DNA from 2 places in the Mesorhizobium sp. M0904 genome. Region 2 is predicted to be linked to the other one. Evidence: riboswitches for the same ligand, from Rfam matches in the RefSeq annotation. Region 2 holds a riboswitch; the other holds the start of a gene.
The links. Region 2 has a riboswitch for thiamine pyrophosphate ahead of thiC (phosphomethylpyrimidine synthase ThiC). Riboswitches for the same ligand answer to the same signal wherever they lie in the genome.
Positions count from the first base shown of each region.

Region 1: linked by a shared signal. The riboswitch ahead of thiB (thiamine ABC transporter substrate binding subunit) and the one ahead of thiC (phosphomethylpyrimidine synthase ThiC) in region 2 are both predicted to bind thiamine pyrophosphate.

Region 1 covers NZ_JAMYOC010000007.1:55,130-59,523, reverse strand. Annotated here, with positions in the region: gene NKH80_RS09460 (ABC-F family ATP-binding cassette domain-containing protein) at 1-1,614, opposite strand, end outside; gene NKH80_RS09455 (thiamine diphosphokinase) at 1,616-2,260, opposite strand; TPP riboswitch at 2,401-2,515, shown strand; gene thiB (thiamine ABC transporter substrate binding subunit) at 2,559-3,572, shown strand; gene thiP (thiamine/thiamine pyrophosphate ABC transporter permease) at 3,813-4,394, shown strand, end outside.
Region 2 covers NZ_JAMYOC010000013.1:50,189-54,582, reverse strand. Annotated here, with positions in the region: gene thiO (glycine oxidase ThiO) at 1-719, opposite strand, end outside; gene thiC (phosphomethylpyrimidine synthase ThiC) at 716-2,551, opposite strand; TPP riboswitch at 2,654-2,770, opposite strand; gene queE (7-carboxy-7-deazaguanine synthase QueE) at 3,048-3,785, opposite strand; gene queD (6-carboxytetrahydropterin synthase QueD) at 3,782-4,138, opposite strand; gene queC (7-cyano-7-deazaguanine synthase QueC) at 4,138-4,394, opposite strand, start outside.

The DNA.
Region 1 (4,394 bases), on a different contig from region 2:
CGCGAATTTCTGCTTGAACGACAGTTTCTTTGCCGGGCCCTTGGGAGCGACCGCGTCGCTCCTGCTTGCGGCCGTCGCCTCGCTGGTCTCTGCCTTCGGCCGCGCCTTGCGGTCGTCCAGCCTGGTGCCGCCGCGCTGCGCCAGCATGTCGGAATAGCCGCCGGCATATTCGATCCAGCGGCCATCACCATCCGGCGCGATGATGCTGGTCACGGTGCGGTCGAGGAAATCGCGATCGTGGCTGACCAGGATCACCGTGCCGGCAAAGCCGGCGACCAGTTCCTGCAGCAACTCCAGCGTCTCCACATCGAGGTCGTTGGTCGGCTCGTCGAGCACAAGCAGGTTTGCCGGCCGCGCCAAAACGCGGGCGAGAATCAGCCGTGCCCGCTCGCCGCCCGAAAGCTCGCGCACCGGCGTGCGCGCCTGTTCCGGCTTGAACAGGAAGTCTTTCATGTAAGAGACGACGTGGCGCTGTTCGCCATTGATGACCAGGTTCTCGCCGCGACCGTCGGTGAGATACTGCGCCAGTGTCTCCTGTGGATCGACGGCCTCGCGCTTCTGGTCGAGCGTGGCGATCTCCAGATTGGTGCCGAGCCGCACCGTGCCTGCGTCCGGCTTCAATTCGCCGGTCAGCATCTTCAACAGCGTCGTCTTGCCAGCGCCGTTCGGCCCGACCAAGCCAACGCGATCGCCGCGCTGGATGCGGGTCGAAAATCCCTTGACCACGATCAGATCGCCAAAGCTCTTCTCGATGTTCCTGGCCTCTATCACCAGCTTGCCGGATTCGGCGGCGTCGCTGGCTGTCATCGTCGCCGCACCCTCGGCGCCGCGATGACCGCGAAAGCGCTGGCGCATGGTCTGCAACTCACCGAGCCGGCGCATGTTGCGCTTGCGCCGCGCTGTCACGCCATAGCGCAGCCAGTGCTCCTCGCGGACGATCTGGCGACCGAGCTTGTGCTGCTCGCGCTCTTCCTCCTCCAGCACCGTGTCGCGCCATTGCTCGAAATAGCCAAAGCCCTTGTCGAGACGGCGGGTCTGCCCGCGGTCGAGCCAGATTGTGGCGCGTGACACGCGCTCGAGAAAACGGCGGTCATGCGAGATGACGACCAGTGCCGAGGAGGTGCGGGCAAGCTCCTCCTCCAGCCATTCGATGACCGACAGGTCAAGATGGTTTGTCGGCTCATCGAGGAGGAGAATGTCGGGCTCCGGCGCCATGACGCGGGCGAGTGCCGCACGCCTCGCCTCGCCGCCGGAGAGGTCGTTCGGCCGTTCTTCGCCGGTCAGGCCGAGATGCTCCATCAGATAGGTGGCGCGATAGGGATCGTCGGCGGGCCCGAGCCCCGCCTCGACATAGGCGCGGACGGTCGCAAAACCTTCCATGTCGGGCATTTGCGGCAAGTAGCGCACGGTTGCCGAAGGCTGGCGGAAGACTTCGCCGTCCTGCGGCTCGATCAGCCCGGCGGCGATCTTGAGGAGCGTCGACTTGCCCGAACCGTTTCGGCCGACCAAGGCGATCTTGTCGCCAGCTGAGGCCGTCAGGGCGGCACCGTCGAGCAGCGGCGTGCCGCCAAAGGTCAGCTTTATCCCATCGAGATTGAGAAGCGGCGGTGCCATGTCAGCTTTCAGGTAAGGGAAAAGGATGCGCGAGCAGCAGCGCGCGGCCGCTGGCCAGCGCGATTTCCAACCGGCCCCTGACCTCGTTGGAAATGGTCAGCGACGAGCCGAACGCAACCTCGACATGGTCGAGCGGCCATTTGGCACCGGTGACGCTCAGGCCGGCGAGATCGGAGAAGCCGAGCACCGAAAACAGCGTGCCGTCGGCATAGTCGAAGCCAGTCTTTCCGGGCAGCAAGGGAATGCCTTCCTGTGCGCCGCTGGTCAAAAGCACGTCCGTCCCGCCTTCCGCCAGCCGGACGCTCAGCGCCAGATGCAGGAAGATGTGGTCGGTGCGTTTGCCGCCGAAAGCGCCTGCGAGCACAAGGCTGGTCGCACCGCGTTCGAGTGCGGCGGCGATAGCGAGTTCACCGTCGGTCTTGTCCTTTTCGGCGGGAAACACCTGCCGTGGCACGGCGGCCAGATCCTCCGGCAACTCGGCAGGCACGGAATCGAAATCGCCGACCCAGAGTTCCGGCCTCAGGCCCAGCATACGGGCATGGCCGATGCCGGCATCGGCAGCGATGACGCGCGAGCCTTCGACCTGGCGGTCGAGCAGCGGCGTGCGGATGAGATCGCCGCCAAGCAGGATGGTGAATTTGCTCATATCTCGTGGCCCTTACCAGCCCTGCCCCAGAAACGGAAGAATGAAACGGAAGATGAAACGGCAGACGAAACGGAAGGCTGGGCTTTGGATGCCCGGCAAACTTCCGCTTGCGCGGCACTTCGGCCGGGCCTATGTGTCGAAACGCTCTAACGGGGTGCCGGACGCGATCTTCGCGGACCGGCTGAGAGGCAAGACTGCCAACCCGCTGAACCTGATCCGGTTTGTACCGGCGGAGGGATTAGACGCTTCGGACAGCCCGGCGCCTCAATTCCTTTCAATGCGAACGAAGGAGGCGCCGATGCGCAGTTTTTTCCACTCTCTTGTCCCGATTGTCCTGCTTGCGGCATCCGCGCTCGCCCTGCCAGGGCAGGCATCGGCACAGGATAGACTGACCGTCTATACCTATGAAAGCTTCACCGCCGATTGGGGTCCGGGACCGGCGGTGAAGAAGGCCTTCGAGGCCGAGTGCAGCTGCGTCGTCGAATTCGTCTCGGTCGCTGACGGCGTGGCGCTGCTCAACCGTGTGAAGCTGGAAGGGGCCGCCACCAAGGCCGATATCGTGCTTGGCCTCGATACCAATTTAACCGCCGACGCCAAGGCAACCGGCCTGTTTTCGCCGCATGGCGCCATATCGGATGTCAGCGTGCCGGGCGGCTGGCGCGACGATACTTTCGTGCCGTTCGACTATGGCTATTTCGCCGTCGTCTACGATACCGAAAAACTGAAGAACCCGCCGAAGAGCCTCAGGGAATTGGTCGAGGGCGATGCCGGAGAGAAGATCGTCATCCAGGACCCGCGCACCTCGACGCCGGGCCTTGGCCTGCTGTTGTGGGTCAAGTCGGTCTATGGCGACAAGGCGCCCGAAGCCTGGGCCAAGCTCAAGGCAAAGGTGCTGACGGTGACGCCAGGCTGGAGCGAGGCCTACGGCCTGTTCACCAAGGGCGAGGCGCCGATGGTGCTGTCGTATACCACGTCGCCGGCCTACCACATGGTCGCCGAAAACACCGAGCGCTACCAGGCGGCGTCCTTCGAGGAAGGCGAATACCTGCAGATCGAAGTTGCGGGGATCACCACCAAGGGCGCGAAGAACCCGCTGGCGGAAAAGTTCATCGCCTTCATGACCGGACCGAAATTCCAGGATGTCATTCCCGAAACCAACTGGATGTTCCCGGCCGGCAAGACCGACAAGCCGCTCAATCCGGCGTTCGACAAGCTTGTCAAACCGACCAAAACCTTGCTGTTCAGCCCGGAGGAAGTCGCGGCCCACCGCAAGGCCTGGGTCGATGAGTGGCTTGCGGCGATGAGCAAGTAGCTTTGGCCGATTGATCGAAGATGATCGCTCTACGGCGCCCCCCTCTGTCCTGCCGGACATCTCCCCCACAAGGGGGGAGATCGGACGGCACGGCGGCTTTCGCCAGTCGCCGATGTTGCTGGAATGAGCGGAGCGCTGAAACTGCCAATCTCACCCCTTGTGGGGGAGATGTCCGGCAGGACAGAGGGGGGCGCGAAGGAACGCAATCCTCACTAAGAATCTCGAATCTGGTGGTCTAGCGTGCAACGCGCACCATCATCTGACTCCCGCGTCAACGCCGGCATCGTCGCGCTCGCCGCCATCGCGTTGCTGATCGGCGGTGCATTCACCGGGCTCGTCGTCGAAGCCACGCGCGACCCGTCCGGTGTTGTCTCCGCCTTCGATTCGTATCTCTTGCGTATCGTCCGTTTCACGCTCTGGCAGGCTCTGTTGTCGACCCTGCTCTCCGTCGCGCCAGCGCTGTTCGTCGCGCGTGCCCTGTCGCGGCATCCACAGTTTTTCGGGCGAGGCTTTATCCTGCAGCTTTTCGCCGTGCCACTGGCGCTGCCGGCCATTGTTGCCGCACTCGGTGTCTTGGCACTCTATGGCCGCGCCGGCTATTTTGCCGGCACGCTGGGCGCGCTAGGCGGCCAGAGCTGGCCCGGCATCTATGGCCTGTCGGGCATACTCGTCGCCCATGTCTTCTTCAACCTGCCGCTGGCGACGCGGCTGTTCCTGGAGGCGTTGCAGATCGTGCCGGCCGACCAATGGCGGCTGGCGAGCCAGCTTGGCATGGGTGCTGCGCCGGCCTTCCGGCTGATCGAATGGCCGCCGCTGCGTGCG
Region 2 (4,394 bases):
ACTGGTCCGGCGGACTGGCTTTCAATCATCGTCGCGCCGATCATGAAACGGTGGTCGGTGCGCGGCACTGCATAGAGTGGAAAGCGCGGATGCAGCAGCCTGACCGGGCGCGACAGCGAGATATCAGGCGTGCGCAGGATCAGCATCTCGCCGCGAACGCCGCGCAGCCTATTATCGGCTGCTGCCATTCCGGTGCAGTCGAGCTGACCATCGAAACCGCAAACATGCCGGGCATCGGCATCGAAGCGGAATTCGACGCCCATCGCCGCCAGCTTGTCATGAAGTTCCGCCATAGCCTGGCGCGGGTCGAGATGGGCCTCATCGGGGAAGAGCAATCCACGGCGGAAGCGGCCGGCGAGGTCGGGCTCCAGCAAGGCAATTTCATCTTCCTCGACGTGCCGATGGCCCGACGTGCGGCTGGCGAACCGGTCGAGCTCGCCAGCATCGCGCGGCGCGGCCACGACCAGCGTTCCGGCCCGCGTCACCTGGCCGGGCGTTGCGGCATCCCACCAGTCGGCGGCACCGCGCCCGAGATCCAGCACCGGCTGCTCGGCGCTTTCGCGCTCGCACCATGGCGCCAACATGCCGCCGGCGAACCACGACGCATTGCCCCCAAGGCCAGGCCTTGTCTCGGCAACGGAAACCGCCGCGCCGCGTGCGGCGAGCTCGAAGGCGGCGGTGAGGCCGGCAACGCCGGCCCCTTTGACCAGCACCTTCATGATGGCTCACCTGGCTGAGGTATGAGCGGTGCGCCGGTCTCGTCCGCCGGCAGGTAGAGATCGCCGCCCTCGCGGTATTTCGCCGCCATCGCCGCCATGCCCTCCTTCTGCGCTTCGGCGCGGATGTCGTGGGAAATTCGCATCGAGCAGAATTTCGGTCCGCACATCGAGCAGAAATGCGCCAGCTTGTGCGCCTCCTTGGGCAAGGTCTGGTCGTGGAAGGACCGCGCTGTTTCGGGATCGAGCGACAGGTTGAACTGGTCCTCCCAGCGGAACTCGAATCTGGCCCGCGACAGCGCGTCGTCGCGGATCTTCGCCGCCGGGTGACCCTTCGCCAGGTCGGCGGCATGCGCCGCGATCTTGTAGGTGATCACGCCGGTCTTGACGTCGTTGCGATCGGGAAGGCCGAGATGTTCCTTCGGCGTGACGTAGCAGAGCATGGCGGTGCCGAACCAGCCGATCATCGCCGCACCGATGCCGGAGGTGATGTGATCGTAGCCCGGCGCGATGTCGGTGGTGAGCGGTCCAAGCGTATAGAACGGCGCTTCGCCGCAGACCGCGAGCTGCTTGTCCATGTTCTGCTTGATCTTGTGCATCGGCACGTGGCCGGGCCCCTCGATCATCACCTGGCAATCTTTCGCCCAGGCGATCTTGGTCAGCTCGCCGAGCGTTTCCAGCTCGGCGAATTGCGCGGCGTCGTTGGCATCGGCGATCGAGCCGGGACGAAGGCCGTCACCGAGCGAGAAGGACACATCATAGGCGCGGCAGATGTCGCAGATTTCGGCGAAATGCTCGTAAAGGAAGCTTTCCCGGTGATGGTGCAGGCACCATTTGGCCATGATCGAGCCGCCGCGCGAGACGATGCCAGTGACCCGGTCGACGGTCAGCGGGATGTAAGGCAGCCGCACGCCGGCGTGGATGGTGAAATAGTCAATGCCCTGTTCGGCCTGTTCGATCAGCGTGTCGCGGTACACCTCCCAGGTCAGATCCTCGGCAATGCCGCCAACCTTCTCGAGCGCCTGGTAGAGCGGCACCGTGCCGATCGGCACCGGCGCATTGCGGACGATCCAGTCGCGGATGTTGTGGATATTGCGGCCGGTCGACAGGTCCATCACCGTATCGGCGCCCCAGCGGATCGCCCAGACCATCTTTTCGACCTCTTCGGCCATCGAGGAGGTGACAGCGGAGTTGCCGATATTGGCGTTGATCTTCACCAGGAAATTGCGGCCGATGATCATCGGCTCGCTTTCGGGATGGTTGATGTTGGCGGGAATGATCGCCCGTCCGCGCGCCACCTCGTCGCGGACGAATTCGGGCGTGACGAAATCGGGCAGCGTCGCGCCGAAAGCCTCGCCGTCGCGCTCAAGCTTGCCGTGCAGGATCTCGCGACCAAGGTTCTCGCGAATGGCGACGAACTCCATTTCGGGTGTGATGATGCCGGCGCGTGCATAGGCAAGCTGCGTCACCGCCTTGCCTGCTTTGGCTCTGAGCGGTCGGTGGCGGATGGGAAATTCCGGTGTCAGGCGTTCGCCCACCGCAAATCCATTGTCTTCCGGCCGGATATGGCGGCCGTCATAGACTTCGACATCGCCCCGCGCCGTAATCCATTCGTGGCGAAGCCGTGCAAGGCCATTTTCGATGCTGGTTTCGACAGTCGGGTCTGTATAGGGGCCGGACGGATCGTAGACGGTGACGGGCGGTTCGCCGGCCGTCGGATGGACGGAGATTTCGCGCATCGGCACCCTGAGCTGCGGGTGGATGGTACCGGATTTGTGGATTTTGCGTGAGGCAGGCAGCGGTCCCGTCGACACGGCGGGGGTGAGGGCATTCATCTTAAGGCTCCTTTGCTCGTGCATTGGAGACCCAGTTCTGTGCCGGAAGATGAAAAGACGCTTCTGTCGACCTGCCGAAACAGGACCTCGGGCGTAAACTCCCGCAAAGCGCTTGCACCGTCCCTACGCCAGTATGAACTGGATCAGGTTCAACGGGTCACTGCGCCGCGAAAGCCAGCAGTATCTCAGCCCCTTGCCGGGACTCCCCTGGTGAATGACTTACGTTGAACAAGCCGACGCTATTTTGTCAAGCGCATTTGGCCCATGGCGGCGATCGGCGACCACTCAAACCCAGCGGAAGCGCGCGCACGTATCGAGAGCAAGTCACGCCCCAGAGGAGCGCTGAAGCGCCCACAATAAGGCCAGCCCATGCGGATTCGGAACCTTTTCCAGCACGGCATTTTCGGGCTTGCCGAACCGACGTTGCTATCGCCCGATTGGGTGAGTTTGCTTTAGATGTCTGTCTTGCTCGTCATCGGCAATCCTTCCGCGTGGGCTAGACGCCCCGTTTGTTTCCCCACAGCAGAACATGAAGCTGCGGCAGTACACGCGCCTCGAACCACCTGTCGCGGGTCACCTTTTCGACCAGCCATTCCATGCGTTTCATCACACCGGCCATGTCGATCAACGCGTCTTCGTTACCGGGACGCGGCGGCGTGTGATTGCCGGGCTGGAGATAGACGGGCAATTGCGGATAGCGCGCCGCAGCGTCCTTGGCATAGGCATAGTCGTCATCGTCGAAGACGACGAGCTTGAGCGCCATCTGCGGCTTATCCTGCGCCGCCTCGATGCAGGCGTCGAATGCGGCCCAATCCGTCGTCATTCCGCTTGAGGGCGGCTTGGGGCTGAGCACAAGCACGTCGAGATCCGCGAACCATTGCTTGGACACCGATCCTTGGGTTTCCAATGCAAAGCGGTAGCCCTCACCATGCCCGCGGTTGATCAGCTGGCCAAGCGGCTGGATGGCCGGATTGCCGCCCGACAGCGACACCATCACGGGCTGGCCGCCGGAAAGCGCAATGACCTTTTGCCACACCGCGTCGGCAGACATCATCTCCCAATCATGGCGGAAGCGACTGTCCACCGCATACAGGCTGTCGCACCAGGAACAGCGATAATCGCACCCGCCCGTTCTTACGAACACCGTCGGCAAGCCGATCAGCATGCCTTCGCCCTGAATGGTCGGCCCAAAAATCTCGCTGACGCGAATTCCGGGATGCATTGCGCACGTCATGGCCGGTATTCCGCCCAGGTTTTCGGCGTCTCGCTCACCCGCACGGCGGAGGTTTGTGGTAGCCGCACCTTGCACCAGTCGTGGAAGTGCCTGGCCAGACATTCCGCCGTGACACGGTCATGCCCCAGGACGTCGTTAAGATGGCGATGGTCGAACGTCCCGTCGATGTAGTGCTTGAGCGCCGCCAGGTCTTGGTAGTCGCGCACAAAGCCATGTTCGTCCAGTTCGCCACCTGAAAGCTCCACTACGACGATGTAGTTGTGGCCGTGTAGACGCGCGCACTGATGATCTGGTGGCAAGGAGGTGAGCTGATGCGAGGCCGAGAAGTGGAACTCTTTGGTAATGCGGAACATCACGCGCTCCTTGTCTGGATAGCGTGGAGCCAGAAGTCCGCGTCCTCATAATCTGTCGGGTCGGCAATGCCGGCCAGATCGAATGCTTCGCGCCGTTCGACGCATGTCCCGCAGCGACCGCAATGACGTGCGCCGCCCTTGTAGCAGGACCAAGTCGCCTCGAACGGCGTGGCGTACTTTGCCCCCTCGCTGACGATGTCAGCCTTCGACATATTCACATAGGGAGCATAAAGGCCGATATCGGCGTAGCCTGCGA